Microscilla marina ATCC 23134: one gene and its partners. The main gene of each other region encodes a partner of the protein of the gene in region 3 in a complex. Links are inferred from orthologs where the notes say so. Each region holds a gene or a part of one and is shown on either strand. Other genes may lie near its edges. The genes, in order: M23134_RS31170, M23134_RS22025 and M23134_RS27850.

Evidence for each region.
Region 1: the proteins of M23134_RS27850 (region 3) and M23134_RS31170 are in contact, whole or in part, in a cryo-EM structure (PDB 6ZJN), measured with the Thermus thermophilus proteins. The link is inferred for Microscilla marina ATCC 23134 from one-to-one orthologs. Residues at the interface, in WP_096411116.1 of Thermus thermophilus: Glu45, Ser46, Asn48, Pro50, Ala51, Gly52, Glu53; in WP_223903221.1 of Thermus thermophilus: Met26, Thr27, Asn29, Gly31, Pro32, His34.
Region 2: the proteins of M23134_RS27850 (region 3) and M23134_RS22025 are in contact, whole or in part, in a cryo-EM structure (PDB 6KHJ), measured with the Thermosynechococcus vestitus proteins. The link is inferred for Microscilla marina ATCC 23134 from one-to-one orthologs. Residues at the interface, in WP_126986108.1 of Thermosynechococcus vestitus: Gly6, Tyr7, Glu8, Tyr9, Phe10, Gly12, Phe13, Leu14, Ile16, Cys17, Ser18, Pro21, Ala24, Leu25, Ala27, Ser28, Leu31, Arg32, Pro33, Ser35, Arg40, Leu41, Thr42, Thr43, Tyr44, Glu45, Ile51, Gly53, Ala54, Trp55; in WP_126985484.1 of Thermosynechococcus vestitus: Gln8, Lys26, Trp29, Leu30, Pro33, Met34, Met37, Leu38, Leu83, Ile84, Phe85, Lys86, Glu87, Asp88, Val89, Leu90, Pro91, Ala92, Thr100, Ala104, Val107, Ile108, Phe111, Leu112, Tyr114, Ile115, Ile125, Ser126, Leu128, Phe133.

The regions. Positions count from the first base shown.
Region 1 is NZ_AAWS01000054.1:51,670-54,627, forward strand. Bases 110-2,907 are described here. They hold M23134_RS31170 (NADH-quinone oxidoreductase subunit D), read left to right. Parts: upstream 110-779; coding sequence 780-2,036; downstream 2,037-2,907. Other genes in these bases: M23134_RS31165 (PstS family phosphate ABC transporter substrate-binding protein), read right to left, coding at 110-602; M23134_RS31175 (Crp/Fnr family transcriptional regulator), read left to right, coding at 2,329-2,907. Also shown: more of M23134_RS31165, read right to left, coding at 1-109; more of M23134_RS31175, read left to right, coding at 2,908-2,958.
Region 2 is NZ_AAWS01000026.1:44,217-47,211, reverse strand. The notes cover bases 1-2,835. They hold M23134_RS22025 (complex I subunit 1/NuoH family protein), read left to right. Parts: upstream 1-783; coding sequence 784-1,887; downstream 1,888-2,835. Other genes in these bases: M23134_RS22020 (CHAD domain-containing protein), read left to right, coding at 2,015-2,835; M23134_RS22030 (S41 family peptidase), read left to right, coding at 1-617. Outside these bases: more of M23134_RS22020, read left to right, coding at 2,836-2,914. UniProt on the Escherichia coli protein: NDH-1 shuttles electrons from NADH, via FMN and iron-sulfur (Fe-S) centers, to quinones in the respiratory chain. The immediate electron acceptor for the enzyme in this species is believed to be ubiquinone.
Region 3 is NZ_AAWS01000042.1:21,789-24,808, forward strand. The notes cover bases 141-3,000. They hold M23134_RS27850 (NADH-quinone oxidoreductase subunit A), read left to right. Parts: upstream 141-1,250; coding sequence 1,251-1,751; downstream 1,752-3,000. Other genes in these bases: M23134_RS39035 (hypothetical protein), read left to right, coding at 232-654; M23134_RS41420 (hypothetical protein), read right to left, coding at 879-1,043; M23134_RS27855 (lytic transglycosylase domain-containing protein), read left to right, coding at 2,037-3,000. In the rest of the region: more of M23134_RS27855, read left to right, coding at 3,001-3,020. UniProt on the Escherichia coli protein: NDH-1 shuttles electrons from NADH, via FMN and iron-sulfur (Fe-S) centers, to quinones in the respiratory chain. The immediate electron acceptor for the enzyme in this species is believed to be ubiquinone.

The DNA of each region.
Region 1 (2,958 bases), on a different replicon or contig from region 3:
AGGCCTATGTAACCAATGCCGCCTTTGGTTTGGCTCACCGACTGAATAATGGCCCCATTAGAGTTAAGTGATAAAACCGTATTGTCGTATTCAGAGCCGTTAAGTGCTTTCTTTTTGAAATATTCATAAGTACCCGAACTTGTTTCGCGGGAGTAAGCCACAATATTGCCAGGGTCTCCGCCTACTTCCTGCCAGGTTTTTATTTTTCCGGTAAAAATACCTTCAATTTGTTCACGGGTAAGTTTTCTGACAGGGTTGGAAGGGTGCACCACCAAAGCCAGGGCATCATGTCCAATAATATCTTCTTTTATTTTTTTGTCAGTGGCCTGGATCTTAAGCTGCTCCGAGATTTTGATTTGCCGCGAGGTCATGGCAATATGGGTAGTGCCATTGATCAGAGCAGCAATGCCTACACCACTGCCCCCACCGGTAACCGTGATGCTGGCTTTTGGGTATTGTTGCATAAAAGTTTCGGCCGCTTTTTGCGAAATGGGCAGCACCGAGTCACTTCCTTTGATTTTGAGCGAGGTTTTTTTGCGGCTACATGCCTCTGTTCCTGCTAAAAGTACAATTAAAAGAATTAATCGAACAATAAATTTCACAAGTATAGTCTGTTGGGTTAAAAAAAAATCAAGCTAAGCAAACTATGGGGTTTTGGCTGAAGGATATTGTGAAATTTGTATTAATTTTAAATTATCGAAACTATAAATCAGCTTGTTGGTCTGGTCTTTTGACCTTACTTTAGCCTACACTTGTTTTTTAATACTTTGCTACCCAACATGAATAATATAGACACCCCCAATCCCGATTTACGCCAAAACCCACAAGAGGTACAATACATTTTTGAAGAAGACAACCTGCAAAAATCAGAACCAAATAAATATACCCCTGCCGATCTTGGTTCAGAAGAAATGGTGCTCAACCTGGGACCTCAACACCCTTCTACCCACGGCGTACTGCGCCTGGAATTAATTACCAATGGAGAGTACATTGTAGACGTAGTGCCTCACCTGGGCTACTTACATCGTTGTTTTGAGAAACATGCCGAGGCGTTGCCCTATAACCAAATTATTCCATACGTAGATAGAATGGACTACATTGCCGCTATGAACTCAGAACATGCGTATGCAATGGGGGTAGAGAAGATGTTGGGCATCAGCGATAAAATCCCGAAAAGGGTAGAGTATATCAGAGTATTGGTAGCTGAGCTTAACCGTTTGGCGTCTCACTTTGTGGCTTTGGGTACTTATGGGGTAGACATTGGTTCGTTTACGGTGTTTATGTGGATGATGCGTGACCGTGAGCATATTTTGCGTTTGTTAGAATGGTTGAGTGGTGCCCGAATGTTGTACAACTATATTTGGGTAGGAGGACTGTTTTATGATTTGCCAGTAGGTTTTGAAGAGCGTTGCGCAGAGTTTGTAAAATACCTGAAACCAAAAATTATAGAAACCCAGCAAATACTGATAGAAAACAAAATTTTTGTACAAAGAACCGCTAAAGTAGGTGCCTTACCCCTTGATTTGGCCATTAACTATGGGGTGTCAGGCCCTATGCTGAGGGCGTCAGGCTTAAAATATGACTTACGCAGGATAGATGGTTACTCGGTGTACCCCGAACTAGACTTCGACATACCAGTAGGCAAGGGTGAAATGGGTACCCAAGGCGATTGTTGGGACCGTACCTGGGTAAGATTACAAGAATGTTTTGAATCGGCAAAAATCATAGAACAATGCATTACACGCCTTACCACCGACCTTAAACGTACCCGTGACTTTGACCCGCAGGCATTGGTACCCAAAAAAATACGCCCCAAAGCAAACGATTTTTATGTAAGAGCCGAAAACCCTAAAGGAGAGCTAGGGTATTATTTTAGGGCAGATGGCAGAAGTGACAAGCCTTTTCGCTGCAAAGCAAGGTCTTGCTGTTTTGTCAATTTATCTGTGTTGCCCGAAATATCGCGGGGCACTATGATTGCCGACCTGGTAGCCATTGTAGGCTCACTTGACATAGTATTAGGAGAAGTAGATAGATAAGGAATGGTGAAAAAATAAATTACCGATTTTGAGGTAGGGATTTTATTCTGAGATGAGGCACTTTTTGCAGGTGTAGCCGTAGCTACGGCTAAAAAAAGTAACGAAGTATCAGGGTGAAAGAGCATCTCCAAACTGAAAAGTTATTTTTTTTCCGTTCCTAAAACAACAAAGATTTTGTAATTTAGATGCGCTAAGACAAATAAACTGTGCAAGGGTATACCCACCTTGGTGTTACCTGCTATTGCCAGTACATAAGAAAGACTAATAAGATAATATTTAAACACAATTTTATATGAGTCACAACCCTAAAAACCCATCGTGTCAAACCTGTGGAATGCGTCATAAGGGTGTTTTTTCAAATTTAGATCGGGATAATCTTGCAGAAATATCTTCACAAAAGAGTTGCAACCTTTACCGCAAAGGTGATGTCATCTTTCACGAAGGAAACTATCCCTTGGGGCTTTTTTCAATATTTAGCGGCAAAGTAAAAGTTTTTAAAACCTCTGAAACGGGCAAAGATCATATCTTGCGGCTTGCCGGAGCTGGCGAACCTTTAGGATATCGTTCGTTGGTGTCGGGAGAAAAGTACGAAGTATCGGCTGCAGTGTTAGAAGATACCCGGGTGTGTTTTATACCCAAAGCGTTATTTTTAAATACGTTGCAGGGCAGTAGTAACCTAACGGGGCGGGTCATGGAGTTTTTGACTAAAGACCTGAAGCTTGCCGAAAGTAAAATTGCTGACCTGGCCCAAAAAACTGTAAAAGAACGCGTGGCAGAAACTATTTTAATGCTGAAGCAATTTTATGGAATGGAAAGCGATCACAAAACCATCAACGTGAGTTTGTCGCGTGAAGATCTGGCAAACCTAGTAGGTACCGCCACCGAAACCTTGATTCGGTCTTTGTCAGAGTTTAAGAAAAAT
Region 2 (2,995 bases), on a different replicon or contig from region 3:
TCAGAATGGAGGAAATGGTTCATCAACTGTCTGGCGGCAAAGTAGGCTATGTACACGTAAGGGGCATGAACGAAAGCAGTTTCCGCAAGGTATACGAAGATGCTCTAGGCAAATACGCGGGTAAATCGGCGTTGATTGTAGATACCCGCTTTAATGGTGGTGGATGGCTACACGATGACCTGGCTACTTTTCTGAACGGTAAAAAATACCTGGAATTTGTGCCTCGTGGACAAAACCTGGGCTCTGAGCCTCAGTTTAAGTGGACCAAGCCTTCGGTTGTAGTAATGAACGAATCTAACTACTCTGATGCTCACATGTTTCCTTTTATTTACAAAACTTTAGGCATTGGCAAGTTGGTAGGAATGCCTGTACCTGGTACTGGAACAGCTGTATGGTGGGAGAACCTTCAGGACAGGTCTTTGACTTTTGGGATTCCTCAGGTGGGTATGCGAGCCAATGATGGCTCTTTCCTTGAAAATAAGCAGCTAGAGCCAGACATTAAAGTAAGCAACGACTTTGACAAGGTGAGCAAGGGCAAAGACCAACAAATACAAGCTGCTGTAAAAGAAATGCTGAAGCAAATTGCTACTAACCAAGCAGCTAAGAAAAATAAGTAATTAAATAGATGTTCTTTAAATAGTATTATTTGAGCACAGGGTTTTTATCCTGTGCTTTTTTTATCTGCTTGATCCCTTATAAAAAGTACAAAATATTTTGATTCTTCAGTCCAGCCTTTTTTATTTGATCAGATAGACTACAAAAAAGTCCAGAGTAGAGAAACCCATGATCGCATTCCTTATTTTTTTACCGTTTGTATTGACCTTTGCCCTCATTGGGGTATATGTTGAGCGTAAAGTGTCAGCGTTTATTCAAGACCGAATGGGTCCTATGGAAGTAGGTCCTATGGGTTTGCTGCAAACCCTGGCAGATATACTCAAGCTGATACAAAAAGAAGACATTGTTCCCAGCAATGCCGACAAATGGGTGTTTAAGATTGCCCCAATCATTATTTTTGTGGCAGTGTTTGCGGGCTTTGCTGTCATACCGTTTGCTCCCGAATTCATCGGTTCAGGCGCAGCGGTGGGTTTGTTATATGTGCTGGCCATTGTGTCGCTCGATGTCATTGGTATTTTAATGGCAGGTTGGGCGTCTAACAGCAAATATCCATTATTGGGTGCCATGCGCTCGGTGGCGCAAATCGTATCTTATGAGATTCCGGTAGGGCTGGTGGTGCTTGCGGTTGTAATGATTACCCAAACCCTCGACTTGCAGGATATGAGCTTTCAGCAGGGCATTTGGGTACAATCTCACCCCCAACATACTCAAGATGTAAACTACCTGTTTGGGCTCAAGGCACTAGGAGTAGATGTTACGCATTGGGGTGGTTTTTTTAGTTGGAACATTGTCAGGGCTCCCTTCTTGCTCATTGCCTTCATTATTTTTTTTATTGGTACCCTTGCCGAAGCCAACCGTGCTCCTTTTGATATTCCTGAAGCAGAGTCTGAACTCATTGCGGGGTTTCATACCGAATACTCAGGAATACGTTTTGCCATGATGATGCTTGCCGAGTACGCCATGATGTTGTTGGTGAGTTTTTTAGCTGTCATCTTGTTTTTGGGTAGTTGGAACACCCCTTTGCCCAACATAGGAGCGGTACAACTTGCCACCTGGACAAGTGGGGCGCCAGGTACAGTTTATGGCTACATTACGGGTGCCTTTTGGCTAATGAGTAAAACTTTTGTGTTGGTATTCATCCAAATGTGGGTGCGCTGGACTTACCCTCGCTTGCGGGTAGACCAATTGATGTATTTGTGCTGGAAAGTGCTTATTCCGTTTGCCATTGCTATAGTGCTGTTGTCAGGCATTTGGCGCTTGTGGATGGTATGATTTTTCCCAATAATAACAGCTGATTTATCGGAACAGGGGTTCAAATGCCGCTGTTTTGGTTGTGCCCATTGCCTCTAATTTTGTATATTGGTATTGTGTAACACCAAAACTATCAAGCAAAAATTATATGAACCCAACTCCAACAAATGACACCAGTAACACTTTGACGCTGTGGCACCAGCACTTTAAAGATATACTCACTACCTTTGAGCGCTATGCAGCTAAAATATATGCGTTCGAAGACGAAGAAGATGTACACCAGGCAAGGGTTGCCTTGCGCACCATTACTACCCTTACTGGCTTTCTGAAATCATCGCCTCACAAAGACATTGACCCTAAGTTGCTAAACCAAGCACATTTGCAGTCTCGACAAATACTCAAAGCTTTGGGCAAAATACGTGACTTTGATGTAATGGTGGGGCATGTGGACAAAATAAACGCAGGGAGCTTTCAGCTGCATACATTGGTGCAAGCCCTCAGGCTAGAGCGAAAAATAGCGCGTATAGAACTGGTACTGCACTTGCCCAAGCATCTCAACAAGAGTTTTTTTAAACTTTGGCAAACGTTTCTGGAATCATACCTGCCTTTGCATGTGCAACACCTCAAAACCAAACGCCACTTTAAGAAGCTACACAAAAAATTTGACAAAAGGTATTTGAACTACCTCACTCAACGAGACATCAATGGAACTACCCATCCCCGTACATTTGAGGCATTGCACGAGGTCCGTCTTGTGACCAAAAACCTGCGCTATGCTTATACCTACCTTGACTTTGCGCTTCACCAAGCAGATGCCAAGACCATTAAAACCAAAGTAAAAAGCTATAAATTAATTCAAGAAGAGTTGGGCTTAATGAACGACTACACCAACCTGAGAGCCAAGGTGCATCAAATGCTGGAAGATTATCCTTATTTGATCAATCGAGATACGTTGGGCTTTCAGGATAAGGTAAATAAAAAGCTTAAAAAAAGCCTTAAAAAAATAAAACTTCCCAAGCTAAAATCAATCAATCATATCAGCGGTTAATTTGTTTGAAGCCGTGTAGGTAGCAGTAAGTAATTAGCCATAAAATACAAGTAAAGATCGTTCGCTTATAGTATAACAATC
Region 3 (3,020 bases):
CCTGGAACCCTAGCTTCTAACTAATAAATTTATAACTAACTGAAAATAAGCGTACTGTAAATTTGTTAGTTGCCTATGAACCGAATCTACAGCAGCTTGCTGTGATGAGCTCAACGCAGTTAAACAGGGTGCATCTAGCGCCTAGTCGCTAGAACCTTGTTGGGGCTTCTAAGTAGGCAAAGCCATCAGGTTTTGCAATAGTTACGAGCTTAAATTAAAACTATATACACAATGAATTACGAAAGAACATATACTACCGATCACGGGCGTACTTATTTGAATATCCGTTATAATGCCATTGACGATTATTTGTTAATCAATTGGCTGGGGTATATAAGTCCTCAGTTTGTAATGGAAGGCTCTAATGCTATTATAGAAGCAGCAGTAGCCTGTAGTACTGGTAAGTTTTTATCTGATAAAACCTCAGTACAAGGTACTTATAGAAAAACCAACGTTTGGTTGGAAGAAGACTGGTTTCCAAGAGCCATGGATGCAGGCTTAAAGTTTGGTGCTTCACTGTTGTCAGAAAACATATTTAGTCAGATGTCAAGCAAAGACTTAGAAGAAAGAGTGAAAGGGGGGAGGCTTACTTATAAAAACTTTAAAAGCATGAACGATGCAGTAAACTGGCTTAAAGATAAAAAGAGTATATAAATGCCTTAAATATCAGGAGGGTTTGAGGTAAGTGTTCTACACTACCTCACTCAAGCTCCTCCACCTTCAAAAATATCCTACATATTTTTTTATATGACCTTTAATGAACACTTTTTACTCGAAAATTTATAGGTATAAGAGCTAAAGTGGAGACTGTTTTTAAGGCATAAAAAAAGCCTACAAACACTGTTTGCAGGCAATATCAAATGCAACCTTGATAGGTATTACTCACCTTTAGGCTGATTTTTTTCGTAACGACGCATTACCGTCTCAGCTTTTTTGATTTGAGCTAAGTGATAGCTTTTTTTAGCTACTTCTTTGCCACCTTTTTCTATGGTGACTTCACGGTCTTTATTCTTTAAGATTTTTTTAGCTATTCTCTTGTTCATGATGCTTTCAACACATTTAGGGGGATGTCCTCCAGAAAAAATTTTCAAAAAAAAGTATGCAAAAGTACAGAGTTTTACTGTAATGTCAAAGAATCGGGCAACTAACTTGTTTTTATATGAGACTAAAAAATGAAAACTAGTTTTTTTTATCAAATTTACTAACTTTGTCAAGCTACTAAACCTGATATTTTTATTAAATTTAAAACCATGCAAAACCCTGAAATACAAGAATTTGGTATTATTCTCCTCTTCATTATAGGGGGTGTTGCATTTGTATCAGTTACTTTTTTGATAAGTTACCTACTACGCCCTAAACGCCCCAACCCTGAGAAACTCACTACCTACGAGTGTGGCGAAGATGCTGTGGGCAATGTATGGGGGCATTTCAATATTCGTTTTTATTTGGTGGCCTTATTGTTTGTCTTGTTCGAGGTTGAGATTTTATTCCTGTTTCCCTGGGCAACAGTATTTGGGCAAAAAGAACTTATTGAAGGTACCCAAGGTCAATGGGGATGGTTTGCGCTGATCGAGGTTATAATCTTTGTGGGCATTTTAGTACTAGGACTGGCGTATGCTTGGGCAAAAGGTTACCTTGACTGGGTACGCCCTGCACAAAAAAAATCGGATTATGTATCTAAGATTCCTGCCAGTGCTTATGACAGGGTAAACCAGCAAATGTATAATAAGAGAGAAAGCGTACAGAGGTAGGGAAATGTGAAATATAAAATTAGTACAATTTTATATCGTAAATTTTATCATAAAAACCTTGCCTTGTGCGTTATAAAAGTACCAATCTAAAACTATGACCTTACCTGGTCAAATAATTAAAGGAACACTATATATTATACCATGAATATATTATTCAATGTATTCATATTGATCAACACTGTCATACTATCTGCTATAACTTGAACTATTGATGGCAAACCCAAGTCAGGTATTATGAACCTAAATTATCTTAAAATAATTATTAAAAATAAAGTTGTTAAATTTATGCAATATTCTTTAAAAAAAGCAATCAAACAAGGTTGTTTAATAGTAGCACTGTGGGCAGGTGCGACAAATGTTTACAGCCAAACCGAAAGAACTTCGTTTGATGGTAGCATATTTTCTGCCGGGCTGGAAAAGAAACTGTCGGCATATTTGGAAAAGAACAATGAAGCTACATCCGTAAAAAGTACTATTAAAAAGCCCAATAAAAACCTAGTGCCCCCCGTACTCGAAAATCAAGTAAAGGCACGCTTAGCAAAGGTGAAAAGTGCTATTGAACTCACTTACAACAAAGATGTGTTGGGTTGGGTACATTTGTACACTATTCGCAAACGTAAGTACACTGAAGAAATACTCCGTCGTACCAGTTTTTACTTTCCAGTGTTCGAACAAGCCCTTAAGCGATACGGTATTCCTGAAGAGCTTAAGTATTTGCCCATTGTAGAGTCTGCTTTACGCCCCAACGCAAAATCTTTTGCCAATGCGGTTGGTCTGTGGCAGTTTATTCCCAGCACAGGTAGCAGCTATGGTTTGCGTCAAGACTGGCTGATAGATGAGCGAATGGATATTTATAAATCTACTGATGCAGCTTGTCGTTATTTACAGGGAATGAATAAATACTTTAACGATTGGCAGCTTACTTTGGCAGCTTATAACTGTGGTCCAGGCAGGGTGATTCAGGCAGTAAAAAAAGCCAAAAAAGAAGCGGCACTCAAAGGTAAACCATTTAAAAAAGACTTTTGGAATATTTATAAGTACTTGCCCAAAGAAACCAGAGGCTATGTACCCGCTTTTATAGCAGCAAGCTATACTTTACATTATTACAAGAACCATAACCTTACCCTAAATAACCCTATACCTGCTATACCTTCTAATGTAGTAATAGTAAAGCAGTTTATAGATCTTAAAAAGTTTGCCAAGGCGCTTGAGGAACCTTATGAAAAAATTCATTTGTTGAATACCCACTTAAAACGCCAAGTACTTACA